Caldimonas brevitalea: one gene and its partners. The protein of the gene in region 3 interacts with the protein of the main gene of each other region in a pairwise test. Links are inferred from orthologs where the notes say so. Each region holds a gene or a part of one and is shown on either strand. Other genes may lie near its edges. The genes, in order: cysM, ribD and accC.

What was found.
Region 1: the proteins of accC (region 3) and cysM interact in binary tests that used the Escherichia coli proteins (3 or more experiments, as listed by UniProt). The link is inferred for Caldimonas brevitalea from one-to-one orthologs.
Region 2: the proteins of accC (region 3) and ribD interact in binary tests that used the Escherichia coli proteins (3 or more experiments, as listed by UniProt). The link is inferred for Caldimonas brevitalea from one-to-one orthologs.

Annotation. Positions count from the first base shown.
Region 1 is NZ_CP011371.1:4,597,150-4,603,921, forward strand. The notes cover bases 3,798-6,745. They hold cysM (cysteine synthase CysM), read right to left. Parts: upstream 5,751-6,745; coding sequence 4,845-5,750; downstream 3,798-4,844. Other genes in these bases: AAW51_RS19300 (NUDIX domain-containing protein), read right to left, coding at 3,798-4,112; trmB (tRNA (guanine(46)-N(7))-methyltransferase TrmB), read left to right, coding at 4,141-4,875. In the rest of the region: AAW51_RS19285 (valine--tRNA ligase), read left to right, coding at 1-2,078; UTP--glucose-1-phosphate uridylyltransferase GalU, read left to right, coding at 2,125-2,991; AAW51_RS19295 (sulfurtransferase TusA family protein), read right to left, coding at 3,156-3,383; more of AAW51_RS19300, read right to left, coding at 3,591-3,797. UniProt on the Escherichia coli protein: Two cysteine synthase enzymes are found. Both catalyze the same reaction. Cysteine synthase B can also use thiosulfate in place of sulfide to give cysteine thiosulfonate as a product.
Region 2 is NZ_CP011371.1:1,646,424-1,656,875, forward strand. Bases 4,332-7,234 are described here. They hold ribD (bifunctional diaminohydroxyphosphoribosylaminopyrimidine deaminase/5-amino-6-(5-phosphoribosylamino)uracil reductase RibD), read right to left. Parts: upstream 6,391-7,234; coding sequence 5,272-6,390; downstream 4,332-5,271. Other genes in these bases: ribBA (bifunctional 3,4-dihydroxy-2-butanone-4-phosphate synthase/GTP cyclohydrolase II), read right to left, coding at 4,332-4,479; AAW51_RS07195 (riboflavin synthase), read right to left, coding at 4,566-5,222; AAW51_RS27950 (GspH/FimT family pseudopilin), read left to right, coding at 6,514-7,092; pilV (type IV pilus modification protein PilV), read left to right, coding at 7,106-7,234. Also shown: AAW51_RS07170 (serine/threonine-protein kinase), read right to left, coding at 1-1,053; AAW51_RS07175 (pyridoxal phosphate-dependent aminotransferase), read right to left, coding at 1,166-2,344; transcription antitermination factor NusB, read right to left, coding at 2,359-2,871; ribH (6,7-dimethyl-8-ribityllumazine synthase), read right to left, coding at 2,868-3,332; more of ribBA, read right to left, coding at 3,376-4,331; more of pilV, read left to right, coding at 7,235-7,669; AAW51_RS27955 (PilW family protein), read left to right, coding at 7,666-8,547; AAW51_RS07220 (pilus assembly PilX family protein), read left to right, coding at 8,557-9,135; AAW51_RS07225 (pilus assembly protein), read left to right, coding at 9,156-10,452. UniProt on the Escherichia coli protein: Converts 2,5-diamino-6-(ribosylamino)-4(3h)-pyrimidinone 5'-phosphate into 5-amino-6-(ribosylamino)-2,4(1h,3h)-pyrimidinedione 5'-phosphate.
Region 3 is NZ_CP011371.1:1,189,098-1,199,543, reverse strand. What follows is about bases 4,670-7,566. They hold accC (acetyl-CoA carboxylase biotin carboxylase subunit), read left to right. Parts: upstream 4,670-5,391; coding sequence 5,392-6,741; downstream 6,742-7,566. Other genes in these bases: prmA (50S ribosomal protein L11 methyltransferase), read left to right, coding at 6,757-7,566; accB (acetyl-CoA carboxylase biotin carboxyl carrier protein), read left to right, coding at 4,783-5,253; aroQ (type II 3-dehydroquinate dehydratase), read left to right, coding at 4,670-4,679. Also shown: AAW51_RS05315 (ribonuclease catalytic domain-containing protein), read left to right, coding at 1-411; AAW51_RS05310 (energy transducer TonB), read left to right, coding at 418-1,266; aroE (shikimate dehydrogenase), read left to right, coding at 1,272-2,102; AAW51_RS05300 (transglycosylase domain-containing protein), read left to right, coding at 2,113-2,889; AAW51_RS05295 (hypothetical protein), read left to right, coding at 2,997-3,608; AAW51_RS05290 (TlpA family protein disulfide reductase), read left to right, coding at 3,605-4,117; more of aroQ, read left to right, coding at 4,230-4,669; more of prmA, read left to right, coding at 7,567-7,662; AAW51_RS30620 (zinc-ribbon and DUF3426 domain-containing protein), read left to right, coding at 7,700-8,902; AAW51_RS05260 (carbohydrate kinase family protein), read left to right, coding at 8,938-9,846; AAW51_RS05255 (DUF167 domain-containing protein), read right to left, coding at 10,155-10,446. UniProt on the Escherichia coli protein: This protein is a component of the acetyl coenzyme A carboxylase complex; first, biotin carboxylase catalyzes the carboxylation of the carrier protein and then the transcarboxylase transfers the carboxyl group to form malonyl-CoA.

The DNA of each region.
Region 1 (6,772 bases), 3.4 Mb from region 3 along the record:
TGTGCGACCGCACCATCCCGGTGATTGCCGACGCTTATGTCGACCGCGCGTTCGGCACCGGCGTCGTGAAGGTCACGCCGGCGCACGATTACAACGACTACGCTGTCGGGCAGCGGCATGCCCTGCCCGTCATCGGCGTGCTGACGCTCGACGCCAAGATCAACGACAACGCCCCGCCCGCCTACCGCGGCCTCGACCGTTTCGAGGCGCGCAAGAAGGTGGTGGCCGACCTGGAAGCGCAGGGTTTCCTGGTCGAGGTCAAGAAGCACAAGCTGATGGTGCCGCGCTGCGAGCGCACCGGCCAGATCATCGAGCCGATGCTGACCGACCAGTGGTTCGTCGCGATGAGCAAGCCCGACGCGAGCGGCAAGTCGATCGCCGAAAAAGCCGTCGAGGTGGTGCAGGACGGCCGCGTGCGTTTTGTGCCCGAGCAGTGGGTCAACACTTACAACCAGTGGATGAACAACATCCAGGACTGGTGCATCTCGCGCCAGCTCTGGTGGGGCCACCAGATCCCCGCCTGGTACGGCAGTGGCGGCGAGCTGTTCGTCGCCCGCAACGAGGACGAGGCCCGCGCAAAAGCGAAGGCGGCGGGCTACGAGGGTGAACTTCGGCGCGACGAAGACGTGCTCGACACCTGGTACTCGTCGGCCCTGGTGCCGTTCTCGTCGCTCGGCTGGCCCAACGAGACCAAGGAACTCGATTTGTTCCTGCCCTCCAGCGTGCTCGTCACCGGCTTCGACATCATCTTCTTCTGGGTCGCCCGGATGATCATGATGACGGTGCACTTCACTGGCCGCGTGCCGTTCCGCCACGTCTACATCCACGGCCTGGTGCGCGACGCGCAGGGCAAGAAGATGAGCAAGTCGGAAGGCAACGTGCTCGACCCGGTCGACCTGATCGATGGCATCGAGCTGGCGCCCTTGCTCGAAAAACGCGCCACCGGGCTGCGCCGCCCCGACACCGCGCCCAAGGTACGCGAGGCGACGAAAAAGGAATTCCCTGACGGCATTCCCGGCTACGGTGCCGACGCCCTGCGCTTCACGTTCGCCGCCCTCGCGAGCCTCGGCCGCAACATCAACTTCGACGCCAAGCGCTGCGAGGGCTACCGCAATTTCTGCAACAAGCTCTGGAACGCCACCCGTTTCGTGCTGATGAACTGCGAAGGCCAGGACAACGGGTTGGCCGAACACGGCGCCGACGCCTGCGGCCCCGGCGGTTATCTCGATTTCTCGGCGGCCGACCGCTGGATCACCGGCGAGTTGCAGCGGGTCGAGCACGCGGTGGAACAAGGTTACGCCGACTACCGGCTCGACAACGTCGCCAACGCCCTCTACCAGTTCGTCTGGGACCAGTACTGCGACTGGTACCTGGAAATCGCCAAGGCGCAGATCGCCAACGGCGACGCCGGGCAGCAACGGGCCACGCGCCGCACCCTAATCCGGGTGTTGGAAACCGTGCTGCGGCTGCTGCACCCCATCACGCCCTTCATTACCGAAGAGCTGTGGCAGAAGGTCGCGCCGGTGGCCGGCCGCAAGGCGCCCGACTCGGACGCGTCCATCGTGCTCGCGCCCTACCCCCGCGCCCAGTTGGAGCGCATCGACGCCCAGGCCGACGCCTGGATCGAGCAGCTGAAAGCGGTGGTCGGCGCGTGCCGCAACCTGCGCAGCGAAATGGGTCTGTCGCCGGCCGAACGCGTGCCCCTCTACACCATCGGCGACGCCGACTTCGTGACCCAGGCGGCGCCGTTGTTGAAGGCGCTGGCGAAAGTCAGTGAAGTGAAACGCTTCGACGACGAAGCGGCCTTTGCCGACGCAACGCGCCAGGCACCGGTGGCGGTGCAAGGTGCGACGCGGCTGGCGTTGCACGTTGAGATCGATGTGGCCGCGGAGCGCGAGCGCCTCGGCAAGGAAATCAAGCGTCTCGAAGGCGAAATCGCGAAGGCGCAAGCGAAACTTAGTAACGAAAGTTTTATCGCCCGCGCTCCCGCTAACGTGGTGGAACAGGAAAAAGTCCGGCTGTCCGATTTCACTGTTACTCTCGAAAGAGTGCGTGAACAGATCTCCCGGCTGGCGTGAAGCTTGCAGTATGGTCTGCCACTCGAATATCAGGAGGAAAACCCACATGCACGTCACCAAAGCAGTCTTTCCGGTCGCCGGCCTCGGCACCCGCTTTTTGCCCGCCACCAAAGCGCAGCCCAAAGAAATGCTGCCGGTGGTCGATAAACCGCTGATTCAATACGCCGTCGAAGAAGCGTATTCCGCCGGCATCCGGGAAATGATCTTCGTCACCGGCCGCACCAAGCGCCCGATCGAAGACCACTTCGACATGGCCTACGAGCTCGAAACCGAACTCGAAGCCGCCGGCAAGCGCGAGTTGCTGAACATCGTGCAGTCGATCAAACCCGACGACATGGAATGCGTGTTCGTGCGGCAACCCAAGATGCTGGGCCTGGGCCACGCGGTGCTGTGCGCCGAGCGCCTGGTCAACGGCCATCCGTTCGCCGTGCTGCTCGCGGACGACCTGATGGTCGGCAAACCGCCGATCATGAGGCAGATGGTCGACCAGTTCGCCGACTGGAAAGCCACCATCATCGCCGTCCAGGAAGTGCCGCCCGAACAGACGCGTCGCTACGGCATCGTCGACGGCACCCCCGTCAACGACCGTCTGATGGACATTCAGCAGATCGTCGAAAAGCCGGCCCCCGAAGCCGCGCCGTCGCGCCTGGGCGTGGCCGGTCGCTACATCCTCACGTCGGGCATCTTCGATGAGATCCGCCGCCAGCCCAAGGGCGTCGGCGGTGAAATCCAGCTCACCGACGGCATCGCCGGCCTGCTGCGTCGCGAAAAGGTGTTTGCCTATCGTTATGACGGCGTGCGCTACGACTGCGGCAGCAAGGAAGGTTTCCTGCAAGCGTCGGTCGAACTGGCACTCGCCCACCCGCAGCTTGGCGCGGGCTTCCGCGAGTATCTGCAGGGTCTCGAACTCTGAAAATGCAAAGGCCCCGGCCGAAACCGGGGCCTGCGCCCCGCTGCCCGGCGGGGTAAGCGCTATCCAGGTGCGCTGGTCACGACGACCGGGCCGGGACCCTGCGGCGCATCACGCGTCGGCCGCCGGCTTCATCGGCTCCCGGGCTTTTTCTCCCCTTGCGTACGTCAGCGGCGCCGCAGCACGTGCACGAACTCTTTGTCGAGCGTTTGCTGCTCGACCAGTTCGTTGCCTGTCTGCTTGGCGAAGGCCTGGAAGTCGCGCAGCGAACCCGGGTCCGTTGCCACCACCTTCAGCAGTTCTCCGCTGTGCATCTCGGCCAGTGCCTTCTTCGCCTTGAGGATGGGCAGAGGGCAGTTGAGCCCGCGGGTGTCGAGTTCTTTGTGAGCGTCCATGGCAATTCCTTCAGGGACGCTGATTTTAGTGGCAGCGCACACCGCAGGAGGCCTCCCCTTCAGCCGGACGGCGCCCGATCGCTGCGGGGATGGCATCCATCCGCACGGTTCCCCGCGTTCTTTGCCTCAGCAAGGGGCGCGGTCGGCCTGGCACAGCGGGAATCGATTCAAAAAACAAAGTCGCCGGCAACCCTGCGCTCACGCCCGTCAACGCCGCGGCAGTTCGACGTACTGCGGCTCATGGCCGCGACGCCGCAGCCACTGCGCCAGGATTTCGCCAGTGCCGGCGCGCCAGCATTTGACATCCTGCGGTGCCAGCAGCTTGTATTCGGCCAGTTCGGGCGACAGCACGATCTCGCCGTGGCAGACCGCGTGGTAGGCGATGATGACCTGGTTCATCTGCTGAAAATCGCAAACGCCCTCCAAGTGCAACGCCGAGACCTGCAATGAAGTCTCCTCGGCGATTTCACGCTTGATGCCTTCCTCGGGCGTCTCGCCAGCCTCCATGAAGCCGGTGACCAGCGCGAACATGCGCCCCGGCCAGGCCGCGTTGCGCGCCAGCAGCAAGCGGCCTTCGCGGTCCGACAGCTCGATGATGGCGGCCAGCACCGGCGTCGGGTTGTTCCAGTGGGTGTAGTGGCAGGCCGGGCAGCGCAGGCGGTCCCGCTCGCCGTCGTGCACGCTGTGCAACTCGGTAGCGCAACGTGGGCAGAATCTGAAGTCGTTCATGGACACGCATCCCCTCACTCGATCAGCGGTGGATCCTACCCGAGCCCCCGAAGCGTCCCTGTCGCCTACGCGCACCGCCTCCTCGCGGCAGGTCAGCAGCAACCAGGCCGGGCCTCACCCACGGCTCGCGCAGGTGGTCGACCGCCACCTGAACACGCGCTTTCAGCGACCTGTCGCGCCCTACAACCATGCCGCCTTCGAGCAGCTGTGCAGGCACTGGGACGGCCGCTCGCCGCTGGTGCTGGACAGCGCCTGCGGCACCGGTGAGAGCAGCGCTGCACTCGCCGCGCGCCACCCGGAAGCGCTGGTGATCGGCGTCGACCAGTCGGCGCAACGGCTGGCGCGCGGCCAGCGCAAACTCGACGCGACGGCAGCGCCCCGCAACCTCCTGCTGCTGCGGGCCGACGCGACCGACCTGTGGGCCCTGATGGCGGCGCACGGCCTGCGGCTGGCGCGGCACTACCTGCTCTACCCCAACCCCTGGCCCAAGGCCGAGCATTTGCAGCGACGCTGGCACGGCCACCCGCGCCTGCCCGACCTGCTGGCGCTCGGTGGAGCGCTGGAACTGCGCAGCAACTGGGCGCTGTACGCCGAGGAGTTTGCGTGGGCGTTGCGGCGGGCCGGCTGGCAGGCCGAGGTCGAGCCGGTGCCCCCCGAGGGGCCGGCCCTGACGCCGTTCGAACTCAAGTACCGCGCCTCGGGCCACGTGCTGTGGCGCGTGCGCGCGGCGCCTCAGGCCGGGAACACGCCGGTCGAGAGATAACGGTCGCCGCGGTCGCAAACGACAAACACGATCGTCGCGTTCTCGACCCGCTGCGCCACCTGCAGCGCGGCCCAGCAAGCGCCGGCTGCGGAGATGCCGGCAAACACGCCTTCCTCGCAGGCCAGCCGGCGCGCCATGTCCTCGGCGTCGGCCTGCGACACGTACACCAACTCGTCGACCCGGCTCGGCTCGTAGATCTTGGGCAGGTACTCCTGCGGCCACTTGCGGATGCCGGGGATGCGCGAACCTTCGCTCGGTTGCGCACCGATGATGCGCACCTCCGGGTTCTGCTCCTTCAGGAAACGCGACACGCCGGTGATGGTGCCGGTGGTGCCCATCGCACTGATGAAATGGGTGATGCGGCCCTGCGTCTCGTCCCAGATCTCCGGGCCGGTGGTCTCGTAGTGGATGCGCGGGTTGTCGGCATTGGCGAACTGGTCGAGCACCCGCCCCTTGCCGTCGCGCTGCATCTGCTCGGCCAGGTCACGCGCGTACTCCATGCCACCGGCCTTGGGCGTCAGCATCAACTCGGCGCCGAAGGCCTTCATCGTCTGGGCCCGCTCGATGCTGAGGTCCTCCGGCATGATCAGCAGCATCCGGTAGCCCCGAACGGCCGCTGCCATTGCCAGCGCGATGCCGGTGTTGCCCGAGGTCGCCTCGATCAGCGTGTCGCCCGGGCGGATGTCGCCGCGCTCCTCGGCACGCCGGATCATGCTGATCGCGGCCCGGTCTTTCACCGAGCCCGCCGGGTTGTTGCCTTCGAGCTTGCCCAGGATGACGTTGCCGCGCCGCGCCTGCTCCACGCCGGGCAGGCGCTGCAGCTGGATCAACGGGGTGCGGCCGATGGTGTCTTCGATGGTTTTGTACTGGGGCATGAGCGTTCTCCTGCCCACATTGTCTCAGGCTTGCGTCAGGCCCGCGGCGCTGTGACATAATCGCCGGCTACATCACCGCGGCATCGCCCGGGGTGGTTCAAGACCGACGCAGCGCACGCTGCGTCACCGCCTGCCCAGGTGGCGAAATAGGTAGACGCAAGGGACTCAAAATCCCTCGCCAGCGATGGCGTGCCGGTTCGAGTCCGGCTCTGGGCACCAATTCAAGCGGTCGCGGGCACTAGCGGTTTCCGCAGCAGTTTCTACGCCTCTTCCGCGCCAGTTTCCGCATCAACCCGTTTTTCGATCGCTGTCCCGCCACGGTGAGTACTTGGCGCGGGCGGTCGAGGCGTCGCTGCAATTTGAAACGCCGCCAGGCCCCGCCTCCCCTAGAGTGGCGCCAGCCCCAACGAAGGGCGCAGGGAGGAACACATGAGCATCTTTCACCGGCTGTGGGACAACCACCCCGGCACGGGCAAGCCGTGCGAGGTCGATGGCAAGCCGAGCTTCGAAAACCAGTGCGCCATCAGGATGGGCGTGGCATTCACGAAGTCAGGCATCAGCATTAAGTCCTGGGGTCTGCGTCACTGCTGGCACCACGACAAGGCCTAAGGTCATGCGCTGGCAGCCGAGGAGATGGCAAACGCGCTGACGAGGGTCATCGTGCCGGGGATGAAGCGCGTCGAGCGCTACAACGGCGCCGAAGCCTTCGACAAGATCGATGGGCGCAAGGGCGTGTTCTTCTGCAAGGACTTCTATGGCGCGCCGCAGACCGGCGACCATATCGACCTTTGGAACGGCTGGCGCCTGACGGCTTTCCAATCGGTCATTAGCATCTACACCAGCTTCGGCAGCCAATACACCAAAGGGCGCATCTGGTTCTGGGAGGTCGCTTGAAACGCATGGCCCATGTGCTTGCATTCGTCGGCGTGCTTCTCGGCATAGGTGCGGCCTGGTGGCTTGCAGGTGCTGCCGTATTCCTATACGCCCCCTACGCCACTGCCGCGGAACAGTTGGACAACGCG
Region 2 (10,452 bases), 460 kb from region 3 along the record:
CTGCGCGGCTTCGGCCTGTTCGTCGAGCCAGTGGCGCAACTCGCGCGACAGCAAGCGTGCCGAGCGGTAACGGTCTTCCGGCGCTTTTTCCATCGCGCGCGAGGCGATAGCGGACAGCGCCGGCGGCACCTGTCGGTTGACGGTTTCGGCCAGCGGTGGCGTGCGCGTCACGACGGCGGTGGCGATCTCGGTCAGTGTCGAGCCCTGGAAAGGTTTGACGCCGGTCAGCAATTCATAGAACACGACCCCGAGCGAGAACACGTCGCAGCGGCGGTCGACCGGCGCGTGGCGCACTTGCTCGGGCGCCATGTAGTAGGGTGAGCCGGCCACGTAGTCGTCGTCTCCGGAGCCATCCTGCGTGCTCGCCACGCGGGCGATGCCGAAGTCGAGCACCTTGGGCTGGGTGCGGCCGACCATGAAGATGTTGGCCGGCTTCACGTCGCGGTGCACCACACCGCGCGAGTGCGCATACGACAGGGCGTCGGCGACGCGACGGATGATCAGGGCGGCTTCCACCGGCGTCGGGCGCCAGCCTTCCTTCAGCAACTGCCGCAGGTCCTTGCCCTTGAGCAGCTCCATCGCGATGTAGGCGCCTTGGGGGCTGGTGCCCGCGTCGAACACCGTGACGATGTGGGGATGGTTGAGGCCGCCGGCCGCACGCGCCTCGTTCAGGAACATCGCATTGAACTGCTCGCGCGCTTCGGGCGAGAGTTCGAGGCTCAGCGTCTTGATGGCGACCAGGCGCGATAACAGCGGGTCGTGCGCCGCATAAACAGTGCCGAGGCCGCCTTCACCCAGGTGGTACTTGAGCGCGTAACGGCTGATGTGGCCGATGGTCGGCAGGTCGTCATAGGACGGACCGTGAGACAGGCTGCGTGCGCCCCCGAGACCCATCAAGGCGTCGGGGCCGAAGACCGAGACGTCGCTACCGTCGGGGTGCAAGGGCGTGGGGGCGGTCACGCTCACGTCGTCCTGCCGGGCCCGGAGGGCGGCACGTTCCGCCTCCAACGCCTGCTCGGGCGTGAGGGCAAAGACGGTCTTCTGAAATTCCACGTCGGCAGCTTAGACGAAGCAATAGGGCGGCTCAACAGTGAGAGTCGTGACAAATGTCCCTTGAACGGGGCGCGCAGTAACGCACCGTGACACTGTGCACAGGGCGCTAACGTCAGAGGGCGCTACGCAGCCGGGCCACCGCTTCTTCGAGCAGGGCCATCCGGCTCGCGTAGGAGAACCTGACATAGCGCTGTGTGTCGGCGTGACCGAAATCACGGCCGGGCGTGATCGCGAGCTGGGCGCGTTGCATCAGCTCGAACACGAAATCCCAGCTGCTGGCGTGATGGGCGGTGCAATCGGCCCAGGCGTAGAACGCGCCGTCGGGCAGCACCGGCACCCGCAGCCCCAACGTGTCGAGGGCCGGCACCAGAAAATCGCGACGGCGCCGGAATTCTTCGCGACGGCGCTCGTACTCGGCCAGGCTGTCGGCTTCGAAACAGGCGAGGGCGGCATGCTGCGCCACGCTGGACGGGCAGATGTAGAGGTTCTGCGCGAGTTTCTCGACCACCGGGACCATGACATCGGGCACCACCAGCCACCCCAGCCGCCATCCTGTCATGCTGAAGTATTTCGAGAAGCTGTTGATGGTGATGATGTCATCGCCCAGCGACAGCGCGGTGTGGCCGTAGGTGGCGTCGAAGCTGAGGCCCAGATAGATTTCGTCGACCAGCGTGACGCCTTGGCGGCGCCGCACGGCGTCGGCGATGCGCCGCATCTCGTCGGGATGGATGGACGTGCCGGTGGGGTTGGACGGCGACGCGAGCAACACACCGCGGCTGCGTTCGCCCCATGCGGCTTCGACGCCGGCGGCGCTGAGCTGGAAGCGTTGTTCCGGGCCGCTGGGCAGCAACACCGCGCGGCCTTGCGCCGCGGCGACGAAATGCCGGTTGCAGGGGTAGCTCGGGTCCGGCATCAGGATCTCGTCGCCGGCGTCGACCAGCGCGAGGCAAGCCAGCTGCAAGGCGCCCGAGGCGCCCGCGGTCAGCACGATGCGGCGCGCCGGCACGTCGACACCGAAACGGTCGCGGTACCAGGCGCTGATGCGTTCCCGCAGCGCTTCCAGGCCCAGCGCCGGGGTGTACTGGGTGAGGCCGTCGCGGATGCAGCGGGCGGCCGCTTCCTGCACCAGCGGCGGGGCCGTGAAGTCGGGTTCGCCGATGTTCAGGTAGATCATCGGCCGGCCGCCCTGGGCCGGGTCGCACAAGGCGCTGCGGGCCAGCACGTCGGCCGCCTTGGCGCACTCCATCACATAGAACGGGTCGATCTGCCCGGCGCGCGCGGCGAACTTCATCGGCGGGCGCTGGCTCAGCGGCGGGCGTTGCGGGCGGCTTCGACCTCGACCGGTCGCAGCTCCACGGCGGCCTTGTCGAGCACGCCGTTGACGTATTTGTGGCCGTCGGTGCCGCCGAAGCTCTTGGCCAGTTCGACCGCCTCGTTGATCGCCACCTTGTACGGGATGTCGACGCAGTGCTTCAGCTCATAGGCGCCGATCATCAGCACCGCGTGTTCGACCGGCGACAGCTCGGTGGTCTTGCGGTCGACGTGGTGGGCCAGGGTCGCGTCAATGTCGGCGGCCTCGCGGATGCAACCGTGCAGCAGCGCGTCGAAATGCGCCAGGTCGGCCTTGTTGAAACCTTCGATCTCGCGCACGTGGGCTTCGATTTCGCCGGCGTCGGCGCCCGACAGCAGCCACTGGTAGAGCCCCTGCAGCGCGAGTTCGCGCGAGCGCCGCCGGGCCGACTTCTGTGCCGGCCGCTTGCCATGGTTGCCCGGCGCCTTGCCGGGTGGTTTGTCGGACGGTTTGTCGGAGGTGCTCACGTCAGGTCTTCCAGCAGGTTGGCCATCTCGACGGCCACGCGGGCGGCGTCACGGCCCTTCTCTTCGGCCCGGGCCCAGGCCTGTGCCTCGTTCTCGACCGTCAGGATGGCGTTGGCAATCGGCACCTGGTGGTCGAGCGACACGCGCGTGACGCCGGCGCCGCTTTCGTTGGCCACCAGCTCGAAGTGATAGGTTTCGCCGCGGATGATGCAGCCCAGCGCGATCAGTGCGTCGTAGCGCTCACTCTCCGCCAGGGCCTGCAGGGCCACCGGCACCTCGAGCGCACCCGGCACCATCACGTGCTCGATGTGCTTGGCCGCCACTTTCAGGTCGTGCAATTCAGCGAGGCAGGCTTCTGCGAGCTTGCCGGTGATGGCTTCGTTGAAACGGGCTTGGACGATGCCGATGCGCAGGTCCTCGCCGTCGAGTTGGATAGCCTGGCCTTTGTCTGCGCCTTGCATGGTGTGTGTGTTTCCGGTCTTGTAGGTTGAGGTGGCGCGTCGTTCAGGCTTGTTCGGGGCCGAAGAAGCCCGTCACTTCCAGGCCGTAGCCGCCCATCATGCTGGGCATGCGCCGCGGGCTGCCGAGCAGCTTCATGCGGGTGACGCCGAGGTCGCGCAGGATCTGCGCGCCGATGCCGTAGGTGCGCAGGTCGATCTGCCCGCGTTGGCGCAACTGCCGCGCATGCTCGGGCTGCAGGTATTCGAGCAGGTCGTCGACGCTCTCGCCGCAGTTCATCAGCACGGCCACCGCGCTGGGCTCCTGCTGCAGCCGCGCCAAGGCCTTGCCGAGCGGCCACGAATGGCCGCACTGGCCGGCGTCGAGCAGGTCGAACACCGACAGCGGCTCGTGCACCCGCACGGCCACCTCGTCTTGTTCGCTCCAGGTGCCGTGGGTGAGGGCCAGGTGCAGGCCTTCCGAGCGATCGCGGTAGGCGATGCAATGGAATTCGCCATGCGGCGTGCGCAAGGTGCGCTCGCCGGCGCGCTGGATCAGGCTTTCGTTGCGGCTGCGGTATTCGATCAGGTCGGCGATGGTGCCGATCTTGAGGCCGTGTTCGCGCGCGAACACTTCGAGATCGGGCAGGCGGGCCATGGTGCCATCGTCGTTCATGATCTCGCAGATCACCGCCGCCGGCGTCAGGCCGGCCATCGCCGACAGGTCGCAGCCCGCCTCGGTGTGACCGGCGCGCATCAGCACGCCGCCGTCCTGCGCCTGCAACGGGAAGATGTGGCCCGGCTGCACCAGGTCGCTGGCCTGGGCGTCGCGGGCAACCGCCACGCGCACCGTCTGGGCCCGGTCGGCCGCCGAGATGCCGGTGGTGACACCCTCGGCCGCCTCGATCGAGACCGTGAAGGCGGTGCCGTGCTTGGTGCCGTTGCGAGGGGCCATCGGCGGCAGCCGCAGGCGCTCGCAGCGCTCGCGCGTGAGCGTCAAACAGATCAGCCCGCGGCCGAACTTGGCCATGAAGTTGATTGCTTCAGGTGTGACATGGTCGGCGGCGAGCACGAGGTCGCCTTCGTTTTCGCGGTCTTCTTCGTCGACCAGGATGACCATGCGGCCGGCCGCCAGCTCGGCAATGATCTCGGGAACGGGAGAGATGGGCATGATGGGGCGCAATTGTAAGTGGCCCGGGTCGGGCCACGGCGGCAGGGCCTTGGAGCGCGGGCCCCGCGGAAGAACGAGGCTGGCGCTCAGCCGCCCGGACGTGTGGACGATGCGCCCGCGACGCCTGCCCCGGCGGTCAGCATGCGCTCGACATAGCGGGCGATGAGGTCGATCTCGAGGTTGACGCGGTGGCCGGCGGCGAGACTGCCGAGCGTGGTGTTGGCGACCGTGTGCGGGATCAGGTTGATGCTCACTTCGGCGCCGTCGGGCGTGTCGACGACCCGATTGACCGTCAGGCTCACGCCGTTGACGGTGATCGAGCCCTTGTAGGCGAGGTAGCGCGCCAGCGCGGGCGGTGCGAGTACACACAGCTCATACGACTCGCCCACGGCCGCGAACCGTGTCACCGTGCCCAGCCCATCGACGTGGCCGGACACCAGATGGCCACCGAGACGGTCTTGCGGGCGCACCGCCTTTTCGAGGTTCACGGGGCCGGGCCGGTCGAGACCGGCGGTCTTGGCGAGACTCTCGGCCGAAACATCGACCGTGAAGCGGCGGCGCTCGGCGTCGAAGCCGGTGGCCGTCATGCAGGCGCCGTTGAGCGCGATGCTGTCGCCGTGCTGCACGTCGTCGAGATAGCCGGGAGGCGTCTCGAGGGTGAGACGGCGGCCGTGCGCGTCGCTGTCGCCCAGCGGCTGCACGTCCACGATGCGGCCGAGGCCGGTCACGATGCCAGTAAACATGGGGCCTATTGTCGCAGGCTCGGCCCAGTCTTGCGCGCCGCGGGGTGGGTCAGAAGCGGTCGCGGCCGGGAATGCGTGCCAGGATGCGCAAGTCGCCGCCGACCGGGGCGACGTCGAGAAACTGCAGCGGGACGGCCTCGTCGAGGCCGCTCAACGGCCCGAAGCGCATCATCTCGCGGCCCTGGCCGATGAGCTTGGGGGCCAGGTAGACCAGGAACTCGTCGACCAGGTTTTCGCGCACGAGAGAGCCGTTGAGCCGGTGGCCGGCCTCGACATGCAGTTCGTTGACGCCGCGCGCGGCGAGGTCGGCGAGCATGGCGGGGAGATCGACCTTGCCGTGCGCGCCGGGTTTCAGTGCGATCTCCGCCCCGCGTTCACGCAAGGCCGCGGCGCGGTCGGCATCGGTGGTCGCGCTGTAGATCAGCGCTGCGCCGGGCGCGTCGAGCAGGCGGGCGGTGGGCGGCGTCTGCAGCTGTGAGTCGACCACCACTCGCAGCGGTTGGCGCGGCGTTTCGATCTCGCGCACGTCGAGCCGCGGGTTGTCGTCGAGCACGGTCCCGATGCCGGTCAATACGGCACTCGACCGCGCTCGCCAGGCATGGCCGTCGGCGCGCGCTTCGGAGCCGGTGATCCATTGGCTGGCTCCGTTGTCGAGGGCGGTGCGGCCATCGAGCGACGCGGCCACCTTCAGCCGCACCCAGGGGCGCTGGCGGACCATGCGCGAGAAGAAGCCGAGATTGATGTCGCGGGCTTCGTCTTCCAGGAGTCCGAAGTCGACCTGGATGCCGGCGGCGCGCAGCCGATCGAGGCCGCGGCCGGCGACGAGGGGGTTGGGATCGCTCGCGGCGACGACAACTCTGTGGACCTGTTCACGAATCAGCGCATCCGCGCAGGGCGGCGTGCGGCCAAAATGTGAACATGGTTCCAATGTGACGTACGCCGTCGCGCCTTGCGCGGTCAGCCCGCGCGATCGGCAGTCGGCCAACGCCGCGGCTTCGGCATGCGGGCCGCCCGCCAGATGGGTATGTCCGGTGCCGATGATCTCGCCTGACGGCGACACCAGGACACATCCCACGGCTGGGTTGGGTGCGCTGAAACGCAAGGCCTGCCGGCCCAGCGCCAGCGCCTGCTGCATGTGCCGTAGATCCGTCACTGCGTCGGTCGCCATGGCGACACTCTCCTTTGATCGAGGGGCCCTGTTATTGTTACCAAAAATACCTTTTGTGCCGTGCGGTCGTCCGTCCGTCGCGGGGTGCCAACAGGCCTTCCACCGTGTGACCACAATCCAGCCATGACATTCTGTCGCTTCAAGCTTTCGCCCGCTTCGGGCCCTGTCGCCAGACGACACCACGCGGGTTTCACGCTGGTGGAGTTGCTGGTGACGTTGGCTGTGCTGGCAGTGGTGCTGGGGCTGGCGGCGCCTGACATGCAACGCTTCCTGGCCCGGCGGGCCGTGGTGGCGCATGTCGATGCCTTCACGTCGTCGATCCGACTGACACGCGCAGAAGCCATCAAGCGAGGTGAAACGGTTTCAATGTGCGTCAGTTCGGATCAGGCCACCTGTCTTGCCGGCGCCGGCGCTACCTGGGACCAGGGCTGGCTGATCTTCGTCGATCGTGATGCAAGCGGCACCTTGGACGCTGGCGATGACGATCAACTGGTGCGGTCAGAGCCGGCCCTGCGCGGCAGTGGCGGGGTGACCACCGATCCGGCAGGCCGGACCAGCGTGACGTTTCGCTCCAACGGCCTGGCCACCGGTGCCGCATTGAATATCACGTTCCAACCCAAGTTGTCTGCCGATGATCCCGGGTACTCCGACTACGAGAAACAAGTCTGCGTGTCCCTGCAAGGTCGAGCGAGGTCGTGCTGAGATGAAGCGCCCGATGAAATATCACGCCCGCGCGCTGGCATTCCAGCGTGGCCTGTCGATGATCGAGATCCTGGTGTCCGTGGTGATCATGTCGCTCGGCATTTTGTCGCTCGCAGCGCTGCTGACCAATGCCACCCGCTACAACAAGACCACCGAGTACCGTTCGGTGGCGACCCTGCTGGCGAACGACATGGCAGACCGCATGCGGGCCAACCGCGACGCGGTGGTCGACGGCTCGTACACCACCGCACTGCCCACCTACAACGTCAACGCGACAGAGCCGCCGAAGGGCACGGGGTGCGAAGCCACGGAATGTACGCCCGCCCAAATGGCGACGCGTGATCTTGCCGATTGGAAACACGCCCTGTTCAACGCGCTGCCGCAGGGCGACGGTTACCTGCTCCTCGACGCCGAGGACAATGCCGTCGACGTCTGGGTGGCCTGGTTGGACCCTGCAGCGAACAGCGACGAGACGACGGTGGGTGACGGTGCCACGGTCAAGGAATGCCCCACGGCCTTCGTCGCGAGCGGGGCCGACCCCATGCCGCGCTGTGCCTATTTCAGGATCAGCCTATGACGCAGTTTCACCGGAGTGCACGGGCCGCGTGCATGCGCGGGCTCTCCCTCGTCGAAGTGATGATTTCGCTGGTGATCGGCCTGATCGTCGTCGGCGCCGTGCTGACGACGTACCTCGGCGTCAGCGGCGGGAGCCGCTACGGCGTCGCCCTCGCACAGATCTCCGAAGATGCCACGCTCGCGATGAACCTGTTGCGCAGCCAGATCGCGATGGCGGGTTACGGGAGGCCGTATGCCGTTGGCGGGCCCGGCGGCAACCAGATGCTCAAGGCCTACAACGGTGAGGTCATCAGGGGCTGTGAGGGCGGTTTCACCGACCCCGCCGTGGCGGGGGGCGTCGGCGCCCTGACGTGCGTGAACAATCCAGCACTGCCGGATGCCATCGCAATCGCCTATGAGGCGGACACGAGCAACACGGTTGGGGTGGGGTCGCCTGCGGTGCCGTCCGACTGTCTCGGCAACGGCTTGACTCTCGTGCCCCCAGTGGGCGCTGCGCCGGGCTACTTTTTGGCCGAAAACCGCTTCTACCTTGATGGTGCGCCGCCCGAGTTGCACTGCAAAGGCTCCGGTGGGGCCCCTGGCACGACGGCGCAGCCCCTGGTTGAGAACGTCGTCGATCTGCAGATCAAGTACGGCGTCGCGACCGGCACCGAGACCCGTGTCGCGGCGAAGTATGTCGATCCCGTTACCGGCATCGACCCTGGCCTGATTGTGTCGGTGCGCGTGTGCATCGTCGTACGCAGCGCGGCGAATGTGATGGACGCGCCGACCGACTATGAAGGCTGCAACGGTACGGTGACCTTTCCCGCGGGGAGTACCGATCGTCGTATGTACCGGGCCTTCACCTCCACCATCGTCCTCCAAAACCGTCTGCTGTAGGGATAACGCATGCCCGGCCTCGATTGCCCCCGCCGCCGTTCCTTGCGCTCGCGCGGCGGACGCCAACACCCCTCCCGCCGATCGGCGCGCGGCGTCGTCCTGATCGTCGTCCTGGTGATGCTGGTCGTGATCGGCCTGACCTCGGTCGGCGTGATGCGCAATTCCCTCAATGCGGATCAGCTGAGCAACAGCCAGCGGCTGCAGTCGCTGGCGATGCATGCCGCGCAGAGCGGGTTGCGCTTCTGCGAGTCGGAGTTGTTGAGGCCCGACGACGAGCGCGAGATCACGCTGCACCCGGTCCAGGATCCACCCCGGTGGGAGACTTGGGCCACCTGGACCGACGGCACGGCGGCGACCGTGCCCGAGGGACGCATCGAGTCGGACAACAGCTCGGTGGTCCCGTCCACACGTCCCCAATGCCTCGCCGAACTGAGTCCCGCGACGGCAGGGAGCAGACGGGTCGTGATCGTGACAGCCCGGGGCTTCAGCCCCGACTTCTCGGCTGATGCCGCGACAGGAAGGACCACCTCAGGGTCGGTGGTCTGGCTTCAATCGACGGTGCTGCTTGGCGAAGAAGCCACCCCTTAAAAACATACAAGGAGCCAGAAATGACTACTCCTGCTACGCGCTTCCCACACTCGGCACTGTCTCGTGCCGTCATCTACCTCACGGTGCTTTGTGTGCACCTGGGGGGGTTGATGCCTGCCGCTTACGCCGCCGAGCCGGCGCAGATTCCGTTGATCACGCGCGAAGGGGCGGCGCCGAAGTCCAACGTCGTGCTGACGATCGACGATTCGGGCTCGATGCGGGCGCAGTGGATGCCCGAAGGCGATGGGAACAACATCAAGGTGGGCACCTACACCGTCAGGTTCCCGGTGACCTCGAACGGGCAGGTGATCGACTTGGTGCCGGGCGACAAGATGAGGCTGGGGTCGGCGCTCGGGACGGTGATGAGCATCCAGGGGGTGGTGACGGCCGAGAAGAGCGCTGGGACGGTATTTCAGCGCCAGATGCGCTCGGCGCAGGTCAACTCGATCTATTACAACCCCGAAAAGCGCTACTTGCCGTGGGTCAAGCCCGACGGAACGCGCTACCCCGACGCCAACCCGGGCGCAGCCTACTGGGACCCGACCGAGCCGACCCTGGGCACGCTCAATCTCACCGCGGCCGCAGGCAATGTGAAGGCCACCTGGTGTACGGCGTACAACAGCTGCAAGGCGAATGAGACGAAATCGTTCTCGCCCGGCTTGTACTACCGGCTGGATCCCCCGACCGCCGACCCGAACGTGGCGTCGAACTACAAGGAATACGACATCCGGACTGGCGGCACCTCCGCCAACCCGTTCAAACGTTACGAAGGCCGCACCGACTGCAAGGCCGACCCGTGTACGCTGGACGAAGAGCGCATCAACTTCGCGAACTGGTTCGTCTATTACCGGTCACGCATGTCGCTCACCAAGGCCGCGATTTCCGAGGCGTTCAACCAGGTCGGTGACGTTGTGCGGATGGGCTGGGGCACGATCAACACGCCGTCGAGTGCGATCGATGGGACCAACACCACGGTGTTGAAGGCAGGCGTGCGCGACTTCAACAAGGACACCCGTGAATCGATTCTGACGAAGGTGCAAGAACTTGACGTTGCGACGACCACGCCGCTGCGAACGGCCGTGGATGCGGTAGGCAAGTATTTCATGCGCACCGACTCCAAAGGCCCCTGGGGGAAGACGCCCGGTTCTGGTAGCGAAGCCAACAATACCCATTTGAGCTGCCGCCGGGCCTACAACATCCTGATGACGGACGGCTACTACAACGACAACTACAGCACCGGCATCAACGAGGACGGCAGCGACGGAACCTCGTATGCCAGCAGCAATCCGCTCGACGCGCCGTACACGCGGTATGTCG
Region 3 (10,446 bases):
GCCTATACGGCCTACAACGACTTCCAGTCGGGCATCGAGCGCTACTGGACCTTGCGCTACCTGGAGCAGAACAGCGTCACCGAACTCACCGCCGCGGTGCTCAAGGAGGGGCTGGTGCGCGCCGAGACGCTGCCGCTGGTGTTCCGTGCTGTGGGCGCCGAAAAGCTGGCACGCGGTGCCCGTGTCAAGGTGCGCATCGCCTCGGTCGACGAGCTGACGCTGGACGTCTACGCCAGCGTCATCGAACGCCTCGACGACACCAGCGCCGCCGCGGCGCCGGCGGCCGAGGATGAAACCGAAGAGCTGGAACCCGCCGCCGGCCCGCTGGCGCTGGCCATCGACGTGAACGACGGCGACGCGCAACAAGGCGACAATACCGCCGGCGACAACACCCCCCCCTCGGCTGCCTGACCCTTGATGAAGAAGTTCTCCACCCTGCAGATCGCGCTGGCGATTTCGATCAGCGTGCATGCCGTGTTGCTGACGGCTCGCTTCGTCGACCCGGAGGGCTTCAACCGGATGTTCGAGGACACACCGCTCGAGGTGGTGCTGGTCAATGCCCGGTCGAACGAGGCCCCGGTGAAGGCGCAGGCGATCGCGCAGGCCAATCTGGCCGGCGGCGGCGAGGCCGAAAAAGGCCGCGCCACGTCGCCCCTGCCGCCGTCCGCGTTGACCGCCACCGGCGATGCGATGGAAGACGCGCGCAAGCAGGTCGAGGCCTTGCAGGAGCAGCAGAACCGGCTGCTGACACAGCTCAAGCGCGAGCTGGCCGCCCTGCCGCCGCCCGACCCGCAACGGGACCAGGGCACGCCCGAGCACAAAGCCCAGGAAGAGCGCCGCCGTCAGCTGCTGCGCATGCTGGCCGAGATCGAAAAGCGCATCAACGAAGAAAACGCGCGCCCCAAGCGCCGCTACATCAGCCCCAGCACGCGTGAAGAGGTCTACGCGATCTATTACGACCAGCTGCGTCGCAAGATCGAAGACCGCGGCACACGCAATTTCCCGGAACACCAGGGCAAGAAGCTGTATGGCGAGTTGACGATGATCGTGACCGTGGACGCCCACGGCCAGGTGGTCGACACCGAGATCGTGCAGCACTCCGACTCGCCGGTGCTCGACCGACGGGCGATCGCGATCGTCGAGGCCGCCGGCCCGTTCGGCGCCTTCTCGCCAGCGATGCGCGCCAAGGCCGACCAGATCGTCGTCGTGTCGCGCTTTCGTTTCACGCGTGACGCTGCGCTCGAGACCACGCTGACCACCAACTGAACACGATGGACCGCTATGCCGTGGCCGGGAATCCGGTCGAACACAGCAAGTCGCCCGACATCCACGCCCGCTTCGCGGCACAGACCGGCCAGGCGCTGACCTACGAGCGCTTGCTGGTGCCCCTCGACCGCTTCGAGACCACGCTGCGCGCCTTCGCGGCCAGCGGTGCCAAGGGTTGCAACGTGACAGTGCCGTTCAAGTTCGAGGCCTGCCGCGCGGCCCACCGGGTCAGCGAACGCGCACGTCTGGCGCAGGCGGCCAACGTGTTGTGTTTCGAGCCGCAGGGCGGCTGGTTCGCCGACAACACCGACGGCAGCGGCCTGGTGGCCGACCTGCGGCACAACGCCGGCGTCGACCTGGCGGGGCGCGACCTGCTGCTGATCGGCGCGGGCGGCGCGGCCGCCGGCGTGTTGGCACCGCTGATCGACCTGCGGCCGCGCCGTGTCGTGGTCGCCAACCGCACGCTGCACAAGGCGCAGGCGCTGGTGCAAACCCATGCCGCCTGGGCGGCCGAACGCGACGTGACGCTGCAGGCGAGTGGGCTCGAGGACTGCGGCAGCGGCTACGCACTGGTGCTGAACGCGACCGCGAGCAGCCTGCAAGGCGGCGGCGTGCCGGTGGCGGGGCGCGTGCTCGGCCCCGGCGCACTCGCCTACGACATGATGTATGGCCCGGCGGCCGCCGGTTTCCTCGAGTGGGCGGCCGAACACGGTGCCAGCGGGCGCGATGGGCTGGGCATGCTGGTTGAACAGGCGGCCGACGCCTTCGCGCTGTGGCGCGGCGTGCGCCCCGAGACCACCGAAGTGCTGGCCGCGCTGCGGCGTGGCGAGGTCTGAGCGGCCCGCGATGGGAAAGCGTTTGCTCCGTCTGGTCGGCCGCTGGCTGACGTTGTGTCTGCTGTCGGCGATCGCGCTGCAGCTCTACTTCCTGGCGCGCGTCGCCTTGATGGCGGTGGTCGACCCGCAGTCGACCACCTTCGAACGCTCGGAAGCCTGGCGCATCATGAAGGTGCAGCACCGGCTGCCGTGGCGCCAGGAATGGCGCGACTACGACCAGATCTCGGACCACCTGAAACGCGCGGTGATCGCCTCCGAAGATGCCGGCTTCGCCGACCATGAAGGGGTCGAGTGGGAGGCGCTCGAGAAGGCGTGGGAGCGCAACCTGAAGGCGCAGGAGCGCGCCGACAAGTACAACCAACGGCTTTTGCAGCGCGCCGCGCGCACGCCCGACCGGCCGGTGAAGATGCGGCAGGCGCGTGTGGTGGGCGGCTCCACCATCACCCAGCAGTTGGCCAAGAACCTGTTTCTGTCGTCCGACCGCAGTTTTCTGCGCAAGGGGCAGGAGTTCGTGATCACTTTCATGCTCGAAGCATTGCTCGGCAAGCAGCGCATCCTCGAGATCTACCTCAACCACGTCGAGTGGGGCGAGGGTGTGTTCGGCGCCGAGGCAGCGGCGCGGCACTATTTCAGGATCGGCGCGGCGGAGCTGTCGCCGGCCCAGGCGGCGCGGCTCGCGGTGATGTTGCCGGCGCCGAAACGCTTCGAGAAGCGGCCCGGCTCGGCCTACGTGCGCGGACGCGCCGCCACCGTGCTCGCCCGCATGCGCGCCGTGCAGCTGCCCTGAGCCCTTGCGCCGGCAGCGCTCCAGGGCGGGCTGCGCCGCAAGGCGGTCCCGGCACTCCTAGAATGGCCTGTTCGGGCCCGACGGGCCCTCTGCTTCCTTTTACCCTCATGGCCTCCAACTCCGCTTCCGCGCTCGCGTCCGAGATTGCCGCCACCGCCGCCCGGCTGATCGTCGAGGAAGGCATGGAGTACGGCCCGGCCAAGCGCAAGGCTGTCAAAGTCCTCAACAAGCGCGGCCTCGGCAACCTGGACCTGCCCAGCAATGAGCTGGTCGAGGAAGAAGTGCGCGCATACATCGAGATCTTTTGCGGCGACACGCAGCCGGGCGAGCTGGCGGCGCTGCGGCGGATCGCCTTGCGCTGGATGGAGCGCCTGGCCGAGTTCCAGCCCCATCTGACCGGTGCGGTGTGGAACGGCACCGCGACGCGGCTCAACGACGTCTGGCTCAACCTCTTCTGCGACGACCCGAAATCGGCCGAGATCCTGCTGATCGGCAAGCGGGTCGACTACGACGCCGGCAGCGTGGTCGGCTTCCGCGGCGACACGGTCGATGTGCTGACGATGTCGGAGGCGAGCCCCGAACTGGGCATGCGCGTGTTGGTGCACCTGGTGATCTACGACCGCGATGACCTGCGCGGCGCGGTCAAGGCCGACGCACGCGGGCGCGCCGAGCGCGGCAGCACGGCGGCCGTGCGCGCCTTGCTCGAGGAAACGCCGTGAAACGCCGGGCTCTGCTGGTGAGCGCAGGCGCGGCCGCGGCGGCCGCCGGGGCCGGGCTCGCGTGGTGGCAGCTGGCGGGGCGGGCGCAACCCCACGACGGTCTGTGGGACGCGCGCTTCGAGACACCCGAGGGCGAGTTTCTGTCGCTCGCCGACTACCGGGGCGGCCCGCTGCTGCTCAACTTTTGGGCCACCTGGTGCGCCCCCTGCGTGCGCGAGATGCCGCAAGTCGACCGCTTCTTCCGCGAATTCCGCGCCCGCGGGTGGCAGGTCGTCGGCATGGCGGTTGACAACGCCCCGCAGGTACGCGAGTTTCTGGCGCGGCGTGTGCAGGTGAGTTTTCCGGTGGCGATCGCCGGGTACGCCGGCGTGACCTGGTCGCGCTCGCTGGGCAACGCCCAAGGGGGCTTGCCCTTCACGGTTGCCTTCGGCGTGGACGGCGACGTGGCCCACCGCAAGCTCGGCGAGACCCATTACGACGAGTTGGCCGGCTGGGCAAGAGGGAGTTGACCGGGCGCCACGCCAGCGCGACGGTCCGGAAACAATTTCTCGACATTTGCTCCGATTTGCGCGTAAAGTCACGGCTTCTCAATTCGAGGGTGCCGTTCAACCCTCAACGCCGATGACCATTCTTGTCCTGCATGGCCCGAACCTCAACCTGCTCGGCACCCGCGAGCCGGAGGTCTATGGTTCGACCACGCTGGCAGAAATCGATGCAGATCTGATGAAGATCGCTGCAGATCGAGGCGTCAAGCTGAACAGCTTCCAGAGCAATCACGAAGGCGCCCTGATCGACCGCGTGCAAGCCGCGCGCGACGATGGCACCCGCTACATCGTCATCAACCCGGGCGGCTACACGCATACCAGCGTGGCGTTGCGGGACGCCCTGGCGGCGGTGGCGCTGCCCTTCGTCGAGGTGCATTTGTCCAACGTTCACAAGCGTGAGGACTTTCGCCGCCACTCCTATTTCTCGGAACTTGCCGACGGCGTGATCTGCGGCCTGGGGGCCACCGGCTACCGGCTGGCGCTGCTCTACGCGCTCGAGCGCCTGGCCCCACCGGGCCAAGGATAATCCCGTCCACTTCCCGCCGTAGACACACATAAAGAAAGAGGAACCGGCCCTCGGGACGTGTTCCACCTGAAAAACAGCGGCCTGCGCCGCGTTGGAGAGCACCATGGACCTACGCAAGCTGAAAACACTGATCGACCTGGTGTCCGAGTCGAACATCTCGGAGCTGGAGATCACCGAAGCCGACGGCAAGGTGCGCATCGTGAAGTCGGATGGCCACGCTGCGGCCGGCCCAGTGGCCGCCGCGCCGGTGGCGCAGGCGCCAGTGCAGCCCGCGCCGGCGCCCGCTCCGGCTGTCGCCGGTGCCGCTGCGGCGCCTGCACCCGCGCCGGCGGAATTCAGCGGCCATGTGGTCAAGTCGCCGATGGTCGGCACTTTCTACCGTGCCTCCAGCCCGGGCGCCAAGCCCTTCGCGGAGCTCGGCCAGCAGGTCAAGGAAGGCGAGGCCATCTGCATCATCGAAGCGATGAAGATCATGAACGAGATCGAAGCCGACAAGTCGGGCACGGTCACCAAGATCCTGTGCGAGAACGGGCAGGCGGTGGAGTACGGGCAGCCGCTGTTCGTGATCGAGTGAGATCGTTCCCAGCCGTCACGACCTCCCGTCGCTGCCACCCGCGGCGGCGACACGAGGCCCGGATGCGCGACGACGCGCGCCCGCTGGCCACCGCGAAATGCGCCGCGCGCCCTGCGCGCGGCGATCGAGCCGAGCACGATGTTTAAAAAGATACTCATAGCCAACCGGGGCGAGATCGCGCTGCGCATCCAGCGCGCCTGCCGTGAGATGGGCATCAAATCCGTGGTGGTCTATTCCGAGGCCGACCGCGACGCCAAGTATGTGAAGCTGGCCGACGAAGCGGTGTGCATCGGCCCCGCGCCGTCGGCACAGAGCTACCTCAACATGCCGGCCATCATCTCGGCCGCCGAGGTGACCGACGCCGAGGCGATCCACCCCGGCTACGGCTTCCTGTCGGAAAACGCCGACTTCGCCGAGCGTGTCGAGAAGAGCGGCTTCGCCTTCATCGGCCCGTCGCCCGAATCGATCCGACTGATGGGCGACAAGGTGTCGGCCAAGAACGCGATGATCAAGGCCGGCGTGCCCTGCGTGCCGGGCTCCGAAGGCGCCCTGCCGGAGGACCCGAAAGAGATCATCAAGATCGCGCGCGCCGTCGGCTACCCGGTCATCATCAAGGCCGCCGGCGGCGGCGGTGGCCGCGGCATGCGGGTGGTGCACACCGAGGCCGCGCTGATCCACGCGGTGCAGACCACGCGCGCCGAGGCCGGGGCGGCCTTCGGCAATCCGTCGGTCTACATGGAGAAGTTCCTCGAGAACCCGCGCCACGTCGAGATCCAGGTGCTGGCCGACCAGCACCGCAATGCGGTCTACCTGGGCGAGCGCGACTGCTCGATGCAGCGCCGCCACCAGAAGATCATCGAGGAAGCGCCGGCGCCGGGCATTCCCAGGCGCATCATCGAACGCATCGGCGCACGCTGTGCGGACGCCTGCAAGAAGATCGGCTACCGCGGTGCCGGCACCTTCGAGTTCCTGTACGAAAACGGCGAGTTTTATTTCATCGAGATGAACACCCGGGTGCAGGTCGAACACCCGGTGACGGAGCTGGTGACCGGCATCGACATCGTGCAGATGCAGATCCGTGTGGCGGCCGGCGAGAAGCTGCCGTTCGCACAGCGCCACATCACGATGAAGGGCCACGCCATCGAGTGCCGCATCAACGCCGAGGACCCGTACAAGTTCACGCCCTCGCCGGGCCGCATCACGATGTGGCACGCGCCGGGCGGCCCCGGCGTGCGCGTCGATTCGCACGTCTACACCAACTACTTCGTGCCGCCCAACTACGACTCGATGATCGGCAAGATCATCGTGCACGGCGACACGCGGGAACAGGCGCTGGCGCGCATGAGCATCGCACTGTCAGAGACGCTGGTCGAGGGCATCCTGACCAACATCCCGTTGCACCGCGAACTGGTGGTCGACGCCAAGTTTGTCGAGGGTGGCACCAGCATCCACTATCTGGAAGGCTGGATGAGCCAGCACAAGCGCTGACCGGAGCCCGCCGTCATGTTCGAACTCGTCCTGCTGGCCCGCGAGGCCGATGTCGACACCGTCTCCGACGCCTTGATGGAGCTGGAAGCCTTGTCGGTGTCGGTGGAGGACGCCGATGCGGACACCGAGGCCGAACATGCACTGTTCGGCGAGCCCGGCATGCCGGCACCACGCGGCGGTTGGGACCGCTCGACGCTGAAGGCCTTGTTCCCCGACGAACCCGCCGCCACCGAAGCCGCCACGCTGCTGCTCGCGCAGGAGTGGGCGGGCGACGTCCACGTGGTGGCCATCCAGGCCGTCGAAGAGCAGGACTGGGTGCGATTGACACAATCGCAGTTCGCGCCGGTCGAGATCACGCCCGAGTTCTGGATCGTGCCGAGCTGGCACCAGCCGCCCGCGCAGGCGACCCGCGTGATCCGCCTCGACCCCGGCCTCGCCTTCGGCACCGGCACCCATCCGACCACCCGGATGTGCTTGCGCTGGATCGCGCGCCAGCCGGCCAGCACGCAGGCGCAATGGCAGCGGGTGCTCGACTACGGCTGCGGCTCGGGCATCCTGGCCATCGGCGCCGCGCTGCACGGGGCCCGCGACATCGATGCGGTCGACATCGACCCGGCTGCGGTCGAGTCCACGCTTGCCAACGCCGCGGCCAACGGCGTGCAACTGAACGCCGGGCTGCCCGACCGGGCCACCGGCCGCTATCCGCTGGTGCTGGCCAACATCCTGGCGTCGCCGCTGAAGCTGCTCGCGCCGCTCCTGACCGGCCACGTCGCGCCCGCAGGACATCTGGTGCTGGCCGGCATCCTCGAGCGGCAGGCCGAGGAATTGCAGCAGGCCTATGCCGCGATGTGCCGGCTCGAGGTGAGCGACCGCGAGGACGGCTGGATCCTGATGACGGCACGCCTGGGCGACACGGTGTGACGCGGGCGGTGCCCATGCTGATGGCATCATTCGCGCGATGAGCCTGGCCACCCGCTGCCCCGCCTGCAACACCACCTTCCGGGTGGTGCAAGACCAGCTCAAGGTGTCCGAGGGTTGGGTCCGCTGTGGCCGCTGCAACGAAGTCTTCAACGCCATCGAGGGGCTGTTCGACCTCGATCGTGAAGGCACGCCGTCGCAGCCGATGCCGCTGCCCGGGCGGCCGGAGGCGGTCGACAGCGAGTACCCGGCCTTCCAGAGCACCCTCAGCGAACCGCCCCCGTCCGTGGTGCCGGAGCCGCTCGAGATCGCACAGGAGGCGCCGCCGACGGCGCCGGCCCCCCTGCCGCCCCCGCCCGGCCCGACCGCCCCAACCGCCCCGGTCGCGGCAGCCGCTGCAGCCGCAGCCGCATTCGCGCGCAACGCACCGTCGCCGGCCGAGATCGCCGCCGAGATCGACGACAACGTCGCACCGACCGCCTACGAGGTGCTCGACTCCAGCTTCCTCGACCGCAGCACCTATGGCTCGGTGCAACCCGGCGACCTCGACGATGGCTTTGCGGACGCCCGCTTCGACAGCACGCACGAAGCGCTCGAGCTCGAGTCGGAAGCGGTGGCTGCCGGCGCCCCCGCCTGGCAGCCCAAGACCCTCGGCAACGCGCGGAAGAAGTCGCACAAGCCGGCCCGATCCAAAAAGGCGGCTGCCGCGCGACGCCCGCCGGAGGACCCGAACGCACCCGAGTTCCTGCGCAAAGCCGAACGCGAGGCGCATTGGCAGTCCCCGCGCATGCGCCTCGGGCTGTCGCTGTTTGCGCTGCTGCTCGGCCTCACGCTGGTGCTGCAAATCGCGCTGCAGTGGCGCGACTGGCTGGCGGTGTACCGCCCGGCCCTGCGGCCGACGCTGGTGCAGTTGTGCCGTGTCGCCGGTTGCACGGTCGGACCGCTGCGCCGCATCGACGACGTGGTGGTCGACAGCAGCAGCCTGGCCCGCGGTAGCGGCCCCGACGCCTACCGCCTCAGCGTGCTGCTGCGCAACCGTGGACCGGTGGCGCTGGCACTGCCTCACATCGACCTCACCCTCAGCGACGGCAACGGCGACCTCGTCGCCCGCCGCGCCTTGGCTCCGCGCGACTTCGGCGTCGGCGACAGCATCGACGCCGGGGCCGAAGTCACGCTCACGCTCGACCTCTCGACCCCGGGGCATCGCGTCGCCGGGTTCACGGTCGAAGCCTTCTACCCCTGACGCACGGGCAACAACCACTGCCCCAAGGAGCATCCATGTCGGCTTTGATCTGCGGTTCGCTCGCATTCGACACCATCACCGCCTTCCACGGCCGCTTCCGGGAGCAGATCCTGCCGGAGCAGATCCACATCCTGAACGTGTCGTTCCTGGTGCCCACCTTGCGGCGCGAGTTCGGGGGCTGTGCGGGCAACATCGCCTACACGCTGAAGCTGCTCGGCGGCGAGCCGCTGGTGATGGCCGCGCTCGGGGCCGACGGGCACGACTACCTGGAACGGCTGCGCGGCCTGGGCCTGTCGACCGAGTTCGTGCGCACCGTCAGCCACACCTACACGGCCCAGGCCATCATCATGACCGACGCCGAAAACAACCAGATCACCGCCTTCCACCCCGGCGCGATGCAGTACGCGCACGAGACACTGGTACAGCCCCGGCCCGACATCCAGGTCGCCATCGTCGCGCCCGACGGGCGCGATGCGATGCTGCAGCACGCCGAGCAACTCGCGGATGCGCGCATCCCCTTCATCTTCGACCCTGGCCAGGGGCTGCCGATGTTCAACGGCGACGAGCTGCGCCGCTTCGTCTCGCTCGCCACCTGGGTCACCGTCAACGACTACGAAGGCAAGCTGCTGTGCGAGCGCACCGGCCAGAGCCTGCAAGAGCTGTCGCGCTCGCATCTGAAGGGCATCATCGTGACGCTGGGGGCCGAAGGCTGCGACGTGTGGACGCAGGGCCAGTCGCAGCGTGTGCCGGGCGTGCCGGCCACTTCGGTGGTCGATCCCACCGGCTGCGGCGACGCCTTCCGCGGGGCGCTGCTCTATGGTCTGGAACGAGGCTGGGACCTGGCACGTTGCGCCGAGCTGGGCAACCGGGTCGGGGCAATCAAGATCGCGAGCAACGGGCCGCAGAACCACACGCTGGACCTCGCCGCACTGGGCCTGACCTGATGGGGGTGCCGGCGGCGCCGCCTGCTGTCCCTGCCGCGCGCCCGCGATCGATCGCCGATCGATCACGTGGAGCCCGCTGCCGCTGATCCATCACGCCGGCGGATCGTCACCGCCGATGGCCGCGCGCGACCGCGGGCCCACGCCCTTCTCTATATATGTATATATATAAATAGAGCGAGGGCTTCGAGGGGGTGCTCGGGCCAAAAGTGCCGCCCCCCAGCCACGCCGACCGCCACACCGACCGCCACGTCCACACCGCCACGTCGCCGCAGGCCCGTGTGGACCCACGGCGCGCCGACAAGGCACCACTACCCCTCGGGTGCGAGCCGCTGCATCGCGTTGGCCAGCGCCTCGTCATCGGGGCAGCAGGCCAGCACTGTCTTGCGCCGGCTCGTCTGCCCCCTCAGCAGTTCGACCTGGCCCCGCGGCAGGCCCAGGCGCTCGGCGACCCAGCGCAGCAGCGCTTCGTTGGCCTTGCCGTCCACCGGCGGAGCCTGCAGCCGGACCCTCAAGGCGCCGTCGTGCAGCCCGACACATTGGGTGCGGCTCGCATTGGGCACCACGCTGACGTCGATCTCCAGGCCGCGGCGCGAGCGGCGC